DNA from 3 places in the Paenibacillus sp. Lou8.1 genome. Region 2 is predicted to be linked to each of the others. Evidence: riboswitches for the same ligand, from Rfam matches in the RefSeq annotation. Region 2 holds a riboswitch; each other region holds the start of a gene.
The links. A riboswitch is a leader RNA that binds a small molecule or an ion and turns the genes downstream of it on or off. The one in region 2 is predicted to bind cyclic di-AMP.
Positions count from the first base shown of each region.

Region 1: it holds a riboswitch for cyclic di-AMP, as region 2 does, so the genes downstream of both, NLX78_RS03655 (3D domain-containing protein) here and NLX78_RS24220 (resuscitation-promoting factor) in region 2, are expected to answer to the same signal.
Region 3: it holds a riboswitch for cyclic di-AMP, as region 2 does, so the genes downstream of both, NLX78_RS08700 (TrkH family potassium uptake protein) here and NLX78_RS24220 (resuscitation-promoting factor) in region 2, are expected to answer to the same signal.

Region 1 covers NZ_JANAVN010000002.1:182,357-187,111, forward strand. The annotation lists gene NLX78_RS03645 (NADH:flavin oxidoreductase/NADH oxidase) at 1-283, opposite strand, end outside; gene NLX78_RS03650 (polysaccharide deacetylase family protein) at 591-1,397, shown strand; gene NLX78_RS03655 (3D domain-containing protein) at 1,597-2,265, opposite strand; cyclic di-AMP (ydaO/yuaA leader) riboswitch at 2,272-2,445, opposite strand; gene NLX78_RS03660 (amino acid ABC transporter ATP-binding protein) at 2,677-3,399, opposite strand; gene NLX78_RS03665 (ABC transporter substrate-binding protein/permease) at 3,386-4,755, opposite strand, start outside.
Region 2 covers NZ_JANAVN010000021.1:12,094-16,848, forward strand. The annotation lists gene NLX78_RS24210 (HD domain-containing protein) at 1-650, shown strand, start outside; gene NLX78_RS24215 (TatD family hydrolase) at 693-1,463, shown strand; cyclic di-AMP (ydaO/yuaA leader) riboswitch at 1,665-1,947, shown strand; gene NLX78_RS24220 (resuscitation-promoting factor) at 2,219-3,367, shown strand; gene rnmV (ribonuclease M5) at 3,514-4,059, shown strand; gene rsmA (16S rRNA (adenine(1518)-N(6)/adenine(1519)-N(6))-dimethyltransferase RsmA) at 4,067-4,755, shown strand, end outside.
Region 3 covers NZ_JANAVN010000005.1:114,166-118,920, reverse strand. The annotation lists gene NLX78_RS08710 (LysR family transcriptional regulator) at 1-287, shown strand, start outside; gene NLX78_RS08705 (potassium channel family protein) at 293-970, opposite strand; gene NLX78_RS08700 (TrkH family potassium uptake protein) at 1,052-2,392, opposite strand; cyclic di-AMP (ydaO/yuaA leader) riboswitch at 2,801-2,953, opposite strand; gene NLX78_RS08695 (CPBP family intramembrane glutamic endopeptidase) at 3,215-4,755, shown strand, end outside.

The sequences.
Region 1 (4,755 bases), on a different contig from region 2:
CATACTTGTGGACTTCCTCTACAATCTTACGATATGCAGAAATATGTTCGTCACTCCAAATACCCAAATCACGATCCGTAATACGTCCATCTGGATGGACCGCTGTCATTTCCACAATAATAAGTCCAGTGCCTCCTACTGCCCGGCTCACATAATGGACATGATGCCATTCCGTTGGATTTCCGTCCTTGGCCTCCACGCTGTATTGGCACATCGGGGGCATGACAATCCGATTTTTTAAAGAAAGCCCCTTTAATTGATAAGGAGTAAACAAGTCGGTCACTTTTATCCATCCTTCCTTCAATTCCATGTCTGTATAATTATGAATTGCATCCCCATTATACACCAGCTGTCACTAGTATACCGAATTCGTTGTAAGGCTAAAACTTGCGAAAATGCTCCTGTTATCGGTCATGTTTAAGAGAATATGTACGTTTAGCTCCATCATCTTCATTGATAATCGTTTCATCGTGGGCTTCTTTCCATTCGTTTATGAGCCGAACTTGGTTAACAGCATATTTTTAATAGGACAGGTACATAATAGTCGAGAGCACCACTAGGTACCACTGCACGGGAAAGGGGGGATACATATGCCGTACAGGGGAGTGTTGCCATGCTTGGCACTGTTACTAGCATTCTCAAGTTTACCCGTTCACGCGGATGCGCCTCCCAACACCGGAACGCCCCATCCCAAGGAAACAGCTGTTGCTTCTTCTGTACATCAGAGCACAGATCGAGCAACTCCTACATTAGCAATGCTGCGAAAAAAACATGCGGACATTTTTAAAATGTGCGGCCCACACACCCGCCAAATTGCCCTAACCTTTGATGATGTGCCCGATTCTAGGTATACGCCGCAGGTTTTGGACGTATTACACGCCAATGGCATCAAAGCCACCTTTTTCATCGTCGGTCACCGTGCGGAAAAGCATCCGGGGATCATACGCCGTATTATCCGTGAAGGCCATGCTATAGGAAACCATTCCTATACTCATCCGGATTTTAGGAAGGCCACACCCGAACGATTTCGCAACCAGATTACAAAAACAGAACGTATTTTACAGGCCAGCGCAGGTTTTCGCCCCAAGTTGATCCGTCCACCCTACGGCGAAATCACGGAGCCTCAAATCCAATGGGCACGTCGTCATGGCTATATGATTGTCAATTGGAATGTAGACTCTCTCGATTGGAAGGGATTAAGTAAAACACAAATTCAACGCAATGTGATCCCAGCTACCGGGCCTGGCTCTATTATTTTAATGCACGCAGGTGGAGGTCAAAGTTCCAACTTGCAAGGCACTGTCCAAGCTCTGCCGGGTCTAATTCACTCTCTAAAAGCTAAGGGCTACAAATTTGTGACAGTCCCCCGGCTACTCCACACATCGGAACGGAAATAACCATATGTTTATGATTGAGCTACAAGCTAAAGCAACGTAAAAAGGCTGTCTTACCAGCAGAAGTTTTCTGCTCGTCAAGACAGCCTTTTTTTATGGATAAGACCTGATAAGAGTCCGACCTAGTTATATGCGGTAGGATACAGGCATTAAGTTTACATAATATATATTATGTTTAATTAAATCGTATATACGTACAATGCTATTTATCAATAACGTACAGCTTCACATTTTGAAATCCAAAGTCGTTCACAAATGATTTGTTGCCTGGAATAAAGATATCAATCCGCTTTCCTGTAATGGCGCTGCCCTGATCGCGAGCGACAGCTACAAAAGAATGATCCGGCAAACCTGGGTGGGAATAGCCTGTAACCAGCACTTTCGTGCCCATCGGAATGACGTTCGGGTCTACCGCAATTGTACCTAGTTTAAGCGGATTGCCGTAGTAGTCCACTGCTCCCCATTTACCATTCTCGTCGGCTGCGGCAGAATACGCTGAAGCCTTAACGTCAACTATTTTGCTATAGTTGAATGTTTTGCCCCACGCTTCAATCGTTGGCCCCTCATTCGCTGGTGCTTTCTCCGTAAGAAGCTGCGGCTTCGAATCCGAAGCTGCCTTCACACTTTTTTCGCCAGGCACCTTAATTTGCAGACCTGCATATATATTGTTGGAAGCAATGTTTGGGTTCGCCTTCGTTAGCTCGTCTACCGATACCCCATAACGTTGAGCAAGCAAAAAGAAGGTATCGCCCTCTTTGGCAGTGTGAAGCGAAGCAGCAGCCGCTACTCCAGCTGTCTGTGTCAGCCCTGCAATAGCTGCGGCAAGCACCGCAAATTTCATCGTTTTACCAATATGTTTTAGATGTTTCAAAGATATGTACCTCCTCTGTTATGCCTGCGAAGTTAGCTGTCGGATTCGGACTCAGGAGAAGCCCTATGCTTGTGCAATTCACCCCTAGGCATATTCCACATCGTCTTATGACGTATCGGAATGACTGCCGTTGTTACGTCCCCCGCACTTCCCATAGTTTGGACCCAGCATTCAGTGTTTGTCTTAACCGCATGCTGTCCCGGTAAGTTTTGGCTTACTGCATAATATCACAATTTTGTAACCTTATCCGCATGAAAATGTTGGTAACCTTGAATATCATACTATACTCATTACAATTTTGTCATCAAGAAATCGATATTTGTTACGAAAGTATGGGGAAATGGTGACAAAAAGAAAAAAGGCTCTCCGTCAAACGGAGGGCCTTTTTTTATAGATTATATCAGCACTTTCTTACAATACTTTGGCAAGAAAATCACGGGTGCGATCATGGCTTGGAGTGCCAAATACCTGCTCTGGTGTACCTTGCTCTACAATTTGACCGTTATCCATAAAGATAATTCGATCGCCTACCTCGCGGGCAAAGCCCATTTCATGCGTCACGATTACCATTGTCATGCCGCCTTCGGCGAGCTTCTTCATTACATCCAGAACCTCTCCAACCATTTCAGGGTCCAATGCAGAAGTCGGCTCATCGAACAGCATTACGTGCGGCTGCATGGCCAAAGCACGCGCAATCGCAATACGTTGCTTCTGTCCTCCGGATAGCTGGTTCGGATAGGTATTCTTCTTATCCTCAAGCCCTACGGTACGCAAGAGTTCTAGCGAAATTTTTTCCGCTTCCTTCCCTGACTGTCTTCTAACCTGTGTTGGGGCAAGTGTCAGGTTCTGCAACACTGTTTTATGCGGGAAAAGATTAAAATGCTGGAACACCATCCCCATCTTCTCCCGGGTTACATTAATATTATGGCCACGAGCTGTAATCGGCTCGCCCTCAAATAAAATCTCCCCGTCTGTAGGCTGTTCCAACAGATTCATACAACGCAAAAACGTACTCTTCCCCGAACCACTGGGGCCGATGATGACGACAACTTCACCTTTGGCAATATCTATATCAATGCCTTTTAAAATTTCATTCTTACCGAACGATTTACGCAGTTGTTTAACGGTGATCACTGGCTCTCAACTTCCTTTCCCATAAACCCAGCAGCTTAGACAAGCTGAATGTCATTACAAAATAAATAGCGGCTGCGATTACGAACGGACTTAATCCTTCGTAGGTGATGTTCTTAATGACCTGGGCCTGATACATAATATCCACCATCCCAATGGTCGAAATAATGGAGGATTCTTTAATGATCGTAATAAACTCATTACCGATAGCAGGCAAAATAGATTTAAACGCTTGCGGCAAAATGACATGACGCATAGCTTTACCGCGTCCCATACCCAACGAACGAGCAGCCTCCATCTGTCCACGGTCTACTGCCTGGATACCTGCCCGGAAAATTTCAGCCAGATATGCTGAACTATTCAGAGACAATGTGATTATACCAGACTGGAGTGGGGTAAAATTGACACCCAGCGTCAAAGCAACCCCGTAGTGAATGATCATAAGTTGTACCAGCATAGGTGTGCCACGCAGGATCTCCACATAAGTGGTACCTAACCACTCAATGATGCGTATACCGCTCATCCGCAGCAAGGATACGATCAGACCAATGATAAATCCAAACAGTACTCCGAGTGCAGACAGCAACAGAGTGTAGCCGATACCCGTAGCGTAAAAACTGCGGTATTTCCAAAAAATATCTACGATGTTATTAGAAGAAACCTGTCGATCTGCAGAGAGCGCGCTCGCTTCTGTGGAAAACTTCTCAATCGACCCGTCCGCTTTCAGGCGAGCCAACGTTTTATTTACAGAGGCAAGCAATTCTGCGTTCCCCTTGCGTATACCTACTGCTGTTTCTGCTCCGGCATCCTCAGGCACCGCCTTGGCAAGTGTTACGGTACCATCTAACGTGTATCCTTTAGCAACCGTATCTTCGATCACAACAGCGTTGATACGCTGGGTCCGCAGCTGGAGTACCAGATCGGATATTTTGTCCAGTGAGGTTACAGTGGCATTGGGTACTTTTTGAGCAATTTCTTCCTGAATACTCCCTTTTTGTGCACCAATCTTCTCGCCTTTCAAAGTATCCATCGTAGGATATTTGTCTTTATCCTCTGGACGTACCATAATGACTTGCTTGGAGCGATAATATACATCTGAAAAATCAATGCTCTTTCTCCGCTCATCCGTCGGTGTCATACCGGACAGTACCAAGTCTACACGACCACTTTGCAAAGCAGGCAGCAAAGAGTCAAAACTCATGTCCTCAGGGACCATCTCCGCATCCAAATCTTTGGCGATTTCTTTGGCGATATCCACATCGAACCCAACAATGGTATCCTTACCGTTAATGACTTTATGAAACTCATACGGCGGAAAGTCGGCACTCATGCCCACTACAAGTTTTTTCTGTGGCTTTG
Region 2 (4,755 bases):
GTATGCATGCAGTAGAAGATTATTTAATGTCACGCTACCAGATGTATTGGCAAATTTATTTTCATCCTGTAACACGCAGCTCGGAAATCCTTTTACGTAAAATTTTCAAGCGAGCAAAGGAATTGTTTAAAAACGGATATGAGTTTGGATTTCTGCTGGACCCGTTGCCGGATCTGTTGAAAGGAGATCTTACAGTAGAGCAATATCTGATGCTCGACGAGTCATTAATCCAGACCGTATTTAGCCAGTGGAAACGAGAAAAGGACGAGATTTTAAGTGATTTGAGCAGCCGGTTTATGGACCGTAGATTGTATAAATATGTAGAGATTGAAAATATGGATACAGATACCATTGACAGTATTCGAGAAGCTTTGAAAGAGGCTGGTTTGCACCCTGAATATGATTTTGAAATTGATTTTCCGACAGATCTTCCTTATGATGTGTTTCGGCAGGGTGGCTCGACGGACAACCAGATTTTACTGCTTGGACGTCAGGGCGAGGTGAGTGAAATATCCGAAGTTTCGGAAATTGTGCGCTCAATAAGTGGTATTCACCGAGGGAAATATCATATGTATTTTCCCCAGAATAAATTGAACGCGGTAAAAGACAGGATTCCTGCCGAAATAAGGAATTATTTTGTCAAAGAATAGACAACTATATAGAAATGTAAGTAAAAAAAGGAGATGTAAACCTTGGATTTATTCGACACTCATACTCACTTGGATGCGCCACAATTTGACGAAGATCGTGAAGAAGTTATAGCACGTGCTGTCGAATCAGGAGTAACGCGGATGATCAATATCGGATTTAATCGTGAGACCATTCCATCCACCATGAAATTGGCCGAGACGTATGATTTTATTTATGCGGCAGTTGGATGGCACCCACAGGATGCTATTACAATGCAGGAGGGCGATCTAGAATGGATTGCATCGTTATGCAGTCATAAAAAGGTTGTAGCCATCGGGGAGATCGGTCTGGATTATTATTGGGATACATCACCGAAGGATGTGCAGCATCGGGTGTTTCGAAATCAAATTGGTCTGGCTCGTGAGCTCAAGATGCCCATTGTTATTCATAACCGGGATGCACATGAAGATATTGTTAAGATTTTGCGCGAGGAAAAAGCGAGTGAGATTGGTGGAGTCATGCACTCCTTTTCGGGTAGCTGGGAGACAGCCAAAATGGTGCTGGATATGGGATTTCACCTTTCCTTCGGTGGTCCAATAACGTTCAAAAATGCCAAGCAGCCAAAAGAGGTGCTCGCACAGGTGCCGCTGGACCGTCTGCTCATTGAAACTGATGCTCCCTATCTGACGCCTCATCCGTTTCGTGGGAAGCGAAATGAGTCTGCACATGTGAGACTGGTAGCAGAGGCTGCAGCCCAAATCAAAGGGATTACAGTGGAGGAATTAGTGTCAATAACGACCCGAAATGCCCTGGAACGATTTGACATTCAATGAAAAAGTGAAGAAATCGATCAAAATAAAGAGATAGACGAAGCTAATCATGAATTTGTTGCAGGAAACTCGAGAATATTACAATATTTTAACCGAATATTTTAAAAAATGTACTTGAAACCTGCTTTACAACATGCATAGAAACAGGATATCATCTTTTCAGTGAATTGTTGTTTGAATGTAAACATCAACAAGTCATTTCATGAACCAGTCTCGCTGAGTCCCTTTTACAGGGAACGGGGGAACCGATATGGCTTACAGTACGTCCGGCGTATGTGCAAGAAGGGAACGTTTCTTCCGCCAGCCGGCTCGACCTAAATTCTTTTCCCGGATGGGATTGAACAGGTGGAGGAGCCGTATTTCGATTTCTTTCTGGGTCTTCGGGGTGAATGTGAAGGCGACCGCCATGAGCGGTTGACCCAAGCTAGGGCGACTCTCTACGTCCGAACCCGACAGCTAACCCCGTAAGCGTAACAAGAGAGAAGCCATCTCGTGCATGAGTTTTCCCGCATATTCACACATGCCGGAAGCCACGAAAGAGCTCTCTAGTCTCTTTCTCTGGCTTTTTTTGTTGTGAATAAAAGAAAATCTGTCATCATACTGTGGTTAAACAGGGGAGGACAGCATGCCGCGAAGACGGGTACATGGTGCAGGACAGTCGTAGTTTGGGCTTGTCTTGTAGAAAATCTGTTATAGTCACGTCAAATCTCAACTATGTCTTACTCCAGACGGCGGGCTATGTAAGGAGGACGGAGGAAATGGGCATTTTCCAGAAAAAGGATACCCATGAGTCACGCTCATCCAGCATGTCTTACGTATTGCGTTGGAAGCAAGAGAATGTGCGCCAGGCTGCTTTGGTTGCTATTTTTCTAATCGCGCTAACGATTATGATTTCAATTCTGATGTACACGCAATCTAAAAAACAAGTCTTTTTTGTCATCGATGGCAAGGCGTCTGCGGTAGAAACCCGGGAATCCAAGCTTCAAGATTTGCTGAGCGAGCATTCCATTTCACTTCAGCCGCATGATACAGTTTCCATGCCGCTAAATGGAGCAATACAGGATGGCGATCGCGTAGTCATTAAACGTGCCAATCAGGTTAAAGTATCTTCAGGCAATGAGACGAAAAAGTTGTACACAACAGAAAATACAGTAGAAGGTGCCATTCGTACCTCGGGCTATAAATTATCATCAACGGATAAAGTTTATCCTGCGTTGGATGCCTCTGTTTCGTCTAACATGGACATAAAAATCGTCCGTGTGAAGAAACAGCAGGTCGAACAGAAAAAACAGGTGCCTTATCAGGTCATCAAAACGGCCGATCCGAGTCTTTATAAAGGCGATAATCGGGTCATTCAAAGCGGCAAATCGGGTGTGGTCGTCCAGCACGTTCAAAAGGTATATCATGATGGAAAATTGGTATCCAAACAGCTGGTTAACAAGGAAGTTGCACAGAACCGTGTGGATAAGGTCATTGCGGTAGGAACGAAGAAAAAACCGGTCGTTCTTGCTGCTTCCGTCGGTCCCAATGATGCGGTTAAGGCAACAACGGTTAGTTCGGGCAGTGCTGTCCGTAAAGCAGGCGTAAATTTTAAATATAGCAAAGTTTTACAAAATGTCTCCATGACGGCGTATTCCTCACAGGAGCCAGGTATCGGTACACGTACTGCATCCGGCGCACGTGTCACGGAAGGACGCACCATCGCGGTCGATCCGAGTATAATTCCAATCGGCTGGTGGGTGTACATCGAAGGGGTGGGCTTCCGTCGTGCGGAGGATACCGGTGGCGCGATTAAAGGCCACAAAATCGATGTGTATTATGAGAGTTTGAGCCGAGCCAACCAATTTGGTCGTAAGCACGGTAAAACCGTATATGTTATCGGACCGGTAAAGCCTGAAATCAACTAAAACAGGTTGTGTATGTTGAGGGCAATGCGATAGTATTAACAACATAGTTATGCCATGCTAAGAAGAGGATATCCTCTTCTTATTTTGTTTTCAAAAGCAGGGAAAGATAAATATAGCTTGCTGTGTAGCAGTGGAGGGAAACGCAAATGATCAAGGAAGTGATCGTGGTAGAGGGCCGGGATGATACGGTGGCCATTCGCCGCGCTGTTGAAGCGGATACGATAGAAACTGGCGGCTCCGCCATTAATAAAATGACGCTGCGTAAAATTGCATTGGCGCAGGAGCGGCGGGGGGTCATCATTTTAACCGATCCCGATCATGCAGGGGAGCGCATCCGTAAGATTATCGCTTCCAAGGTACCCGGCTGCAAGCAGGCCTTTATACCCGAGGCAGAAGCGACGCGTAAAGGAGATATTGGCGTGGAGAATGCCTCACCAGAAGCGATCAGACACGCTCTTGCACGGGTCCATACGACAGTGGAAGGCGCTGACCCGCTGATTGAGTGGGCGGACCTGATTGATGCTGGACTCATCACCCATCCCAATGCTGCTGCACGCCGTATGGCCTTAGGGAATGTGCTGGGTATTGGTTATTGTAACGGAAAGCAGCTACATAAACGGCTCTCTGTATTTCAGATCAGCCGCGAGGAATTTGCCGGGGCGCTGGCACAAATTGAAAGTGAAGGATTGTGATGTCCGTATGACAGGGATTCAAGATATAGCAACACCGCGGCGTACGAAGGAAATTATTCAACGGCACGGTTTTTCGTTCAAAAAGAGTTTGGGACAAAATTTCCTGATTGATCAAAATATTCTCAATAAGATTGTAAATGCTGCCGGATTGGATGAGACGAAGGGTGCACTTGAGATCGGTCCTGGGATTGGCGCTTTGACCGAGAAGCTGGCGCAATCGGCCAAGGTAGTTACCGCTGTCGAGATTGACCAGCGGCTGCTGCCAATTCTCGAAGAGGTGTTGGCCCCTTACGAGCATGTGAAGGTACGTCATGGAGACGTGCTGAAGCTGGATTTGCGCGAGGTGTTCGCAGCCGATTTTGCAGACGTGAGTAAAGTAAGTGTCGTGGCTAATCTGCCGTACTATGTTACTACACCGATTCTGATGAGGCTACTGGAGGACAAGCTCCCTCTGGAGAATATCGTCGTTATGATCCAAAAAGAAGTGGCTGAGCGCATGGCTGCGTCTCCTGGAACGAAGGATTACGGCAGTCTGAGCATTGCAGTGCAATATTACAGCGAACCTGAATTAGTCTGCATTGTGCCGAATACAGTATTTATTCCCCAGCCAAATGTGGAGTCTGCAGTCATCCGGCTGCGTGTACGGGAAGCCCCCCCGGTGGAAGTGGTGGATGAGAAGCACTTCTTTGAAGTGGT
Region 3 (4,755 bases), on a different contig from region 2:
TATTCCAGCGCAGCGGCATCATGCCGGATATCCGCATGGAAATCGACTCCTTCGAGGCAATTGTACGCCTGCTTCCAACCTGTAAGGCTTCTGCCTTGCTACCCAAATCCTATTTGCGCAGCGAACTATTACGGGATAATGGACTCACTGCATTGTACTTGCCCGATTTGAAGGAGACACGCCGAACGACCTCCCTCATTTACTCGGAGACGACCGATCTCGGTCCGACAGCACGACGCTGGATTAGCGAGACACGGGCGTCGTTTGCAGGTTACCGTATGGTGTAGAGGGTTTAATCCTCTTCATTAACATTAACAACCTCATCCTCAAAGCGACCGATATTGTCATTCGAACCGATGATGACCATAATATCATCTGCTTTTAGCCGATCCATAGCCGTCGGTGCGATCAGGATACCGTTCGCCGTATGAAGCGCCACAACGCTACAACCAAAGCGGGTACGGGCATTTAGCTCTGCTAGCGTTTTGCCATTCAGACATGCAGGTACATTGAGTTCCACAATACTGTATTCCTTAGACAACTCCAAATAATCGAGCAAATTAGGCGTGACTAGCTGGTGAGCCACCCGGATACCCATATCCCGTTCTGGATAAATAATCCGGTCCACACCGAGCTTTTCTAACGCACGCCCGTGCAGCACAGATATGGCTTTGGCTACAACTTTTTTCACACCCAGCTCCTTCAGCAAAATGGCGGTGAGGATGCTTACCTGAATGTCATCACCAATAGCAACAATGCCACAATCGAAATTACGGATGCCCAGTGATCGCAACGAGTCTTCATCGGTAGCGTCCGCCACGACAGTATGTGTCAACATCTCACTCATACTGTCCACAACATCCTCATTCCGGTCAATGCCTAGCACCTCGCACCCCATATCCACCAATTGCAAAGCCAGGCTTGAGCCAAACCGCCCCAAGCCAATAACTACAAACTGCTGCGTTTTCATATCTACTCGAAAACTCCTTATCTGAATCAATTTCATAAATGATTAAACCAACGAAATGTATACTACTTATCATGAAATGATTCATCCTATAATCATTTTGCCTTCCGGATGACGATATAATTCTTTACCCTTTTTCGGCCCCAGTGCATAAGCTAGCGTGAGTGGCCCCAGTCTACCTGCAAACATCGTCAGGGTAATCACCAGCTTGCCTATGACTGTCAAATCAGGTGTAAGCCCCATCGACAGCCCCACCGTACCAAACGCAGACACCGTCTCAAACAAGATCATCAGAAAATGATGATCTTCGGTTGCCGACAAAATCATGGTCACCCCGATCACGAACAGCAACCCCAGCAGTGTGATGGTCAAAGCCTTGTAAATTCGTCCCTGCGCAAGTCGGTACTTGAACAGTACAATATCTTCCCGCCCCCGCAGCATCGAAATCACTGCTCCAATGAGCAGGGCGAATGTTGTGGTCTTAATCCCGCCTCCAGTAGAGCCAGGGGAAGCCCCAATAAACATGAGTATGATGATAAAAAACTGCGTAGCCTGCCGCAAGCCTGCGATGTCCAGCGTATTGGCACCTGCGGTACGGGGAGTAACGGACTGGAATAAAGATCCCAGTAGCTTACCACCCCAATCAAGCGAGCCAAGAGTCTTTGGATTCGTAAACTCAAATACAAAAATCACGAGCGTGCCGACTACAATCATAGCGCCCGTCATGCTGAGTACCACCTTGGTATGCAAGGACAGTCTCTTGCGCTTGCGATATTCTGCCAGGTCTGACATCACTACAAAACCAATGCCGCCAGAAATAATTAGAAACATTGCGGTAAAATTAACAATCGGATCATATACATAACCTGTCAAGCTGCGAAATTCACCGAATAAATCAAAACCAGCATTGTTAAACATGGAGATGGCATGCCAGATTCCAAAATAAATCGCCCTGCCTACGGGCATATCAAAGGACCAGCGAACCGAGAATATCGTAGCGCATACGCCTTCAATAACCAGTGAGTACAGTAATACCTTACGGATTAACCCGACAATTCCCTCTACAGAAGTCTGATTCATCGCTTCCTGCAAAATGAGACGCTCCCGCAAGGAAATCCGACGCTTGAACACCAGCGCGATTAAGGTAGCCATGGTCATAAAGCCCAGGCCGCCGATCTGAATGAGCGCGGCGATAACAACTTGACCAAAGGTTGTAAAAAAGGTCCCTGTATCCTTAACGACAAGCCCTGTAACACAGGTCGCAGAGGCGGCAGTAAACAAAGCGTCTATAAACGCAAGTGACTTTCCTGTTGTATTGGAGATCGGCAGCATTAACAATAAACTACCTATTAGAATGATAATGGCAAAGCCCGCAACGAATATCTGCGGTGGAGAAAGCCGGAGCCAGCTTGCATTGGGATTCATCTATTCATCACTTCTCTCCTAATCCTTAAAACTATAAATCAGTGATTTAATACGGTGTAAGCTCGCTACGCGTTCCATTTGATCTTTCGATCGTCGTTGCCCCTGAATTTTTTGATTTTTCCAAACCTTAAATAACTATAATTAGCATTCCCTGAATACAGGAAGAATGCATGTCAAGCACTACTCGGCCCCCTGTGCTATTGGCGGGCAGTAGCGAAGGGGGCAGAATTGTTCTGAAGAAGCGAAGCGTTTGCCTTTATCTCCGGATTTTAACCATTAAAGGGGGTATACAATCAAAAAATCCGGGGATAACAGCAATCGGAAGAGCAATCTGCACCCGCAGCGGTCTAACCAATCCAAACACTTTTATACGCACAAAAAAAGACACCGGAAAACCGAGTGCCTGACTTGGTTCCTGCTCATAGCCTACGAGGTTAGCTGACGGATTCGGGCAGCACAGTATGCCCTATTTACACTTCCGATCCAGCAGGATCGGTTGTAAAATTCACCCCAGTAACATGGTTCCCCCGTTTTCCCATAGAAATTCGGCTCAACTGTATATCATTACCTATGTATTTCATAGGCATTGCCTCAAGATTATAATCCTTCTATATCCAGATCACAAAACCGATTTCGCCGAAAAAACGTGAAATTGGCTTTATTTTGCGAATGGGCATCGTTTAATCGCAGCTTATCTAATTTTATTGGAACTTTAAAGTGCTTTCACTCTATTTTCATGAATATCGCTTGTCTGTTGGCGGGAACCTGTGCAGTATGATATCTTTAATGGATGTTCTTATTTACAGATTAAGGAGGAAACTCATGAATCCTATCGGGAAACCGGTCGTGCTCACGGCCAACTTCAAAAAACTAGGCTTGCTGGGCGGGATTGGCCTGATTTGCTTTTTTATCTTTCAATTGCTTATTCCCTCGCTTAGCAATCCGAGTCCAGAATCAGTAATGAACGCAAAGGTCATCAGCAAACAAGAAGCGGTCATACACGCATTGGACTTCGCCCGCTCCGAGCTGGGCTATACTGAATCACAGCCTGAGGAGCCTGTCGTGACCTATCAGGCCGAAACAGATTTGTACGGTTATTTATCTAGAGAAAAACTACTTCAACAGTACGACCGTACATGGAAAAAAAGTTACCCTTACGAAACCTTTCGGGTCGATCTGCCTGAATCCTCAGCGAAGAGTAAACTGCAAATTCATGTGGATTTATCCACTGGCAAGGTCGTTAGCTTTAAACGGATCACCTCCAGCACCAATTACACACAGGCTGATATTTCTACGGATGAACAAGCACGTAACAGGCTTGTACGTGTGGCTGAGGACGGCATGACGCTCGAAGCCAAGGAGCAGGCGGCCGCAGTATGGGTCAAGCGCTTTGGCTTTAAGCCGTCGGATTTGAAGCTTGCGACCACTGAACAAGAAGGCGGATTAAAGTATACCGTAGACGATAAAAAAATCGGCGCCTCGGTACTTACACTGGCTTTTACTTTTGAAGACGGTGATGTTCGCTCCTTCACCCAAAGCTTTTCGGCCCCGTCGTCCTATACCGATTATATCGAAAAGCAAACATTTTGGGCGAATTTGATGACCTATGCGGGTTATGCCCTATTTAGCTTTGTACTGGGTGTACTTGCTATTGTGTATGCGTCACTCACCCGACGACATACTTCATTTGTACGCGGCATTGTTCTATCCGTTGTATACTTTATTGCTAGTATAGCTGGGACCATGAACATGCTGCCTTTATTGCAAGCAGAAGCAGGCGGTAAGGGCATGCTTATATTTCTTATGGTTTTCCAGATTGGTGTTACCTTTTTCATGGCTGTAGCGCTCTACTTCTCCTTGGTCGGCGGTGACGGGCTTATGCGTCAGGTTGGACTGAATGCATGGCCGCGTGCAAAAGAGCCGGGCTACGGGTTGTATGTGCTTCGCAGTATGTATGTTGGCTACTTGTGGGCCTTTATTTTACTCGGGGTACAATCCATCTTATTCTTTATACTGGAGCGCACATTTAATACATTCTCCACCACAGATGCCACACAATCCCCTTACAATATGGCTTATCCATGGCTACTGCCGATTATGGCGTGGATGGCAGGTATTGGAGAAGAGACTGTCTACCGTCTGTTTGGTATTCCGATGGTCAAAAAAATAGTGAAAAACACTTTTGTTGCTTGTCTGATCACCACGCTGATTTGGGCACTGGGACATACACTTTATCCGATCTATCCGGTGATTTCCAGACCTATTGAGCTGACTTTTCTTGGTTTGCTGTTCAGTTTTGTGTTCCTGCGTTACGGCTTTATTGCCGCCATGTTCAGCCACGTTATTTTTGATAGCATTCTAAT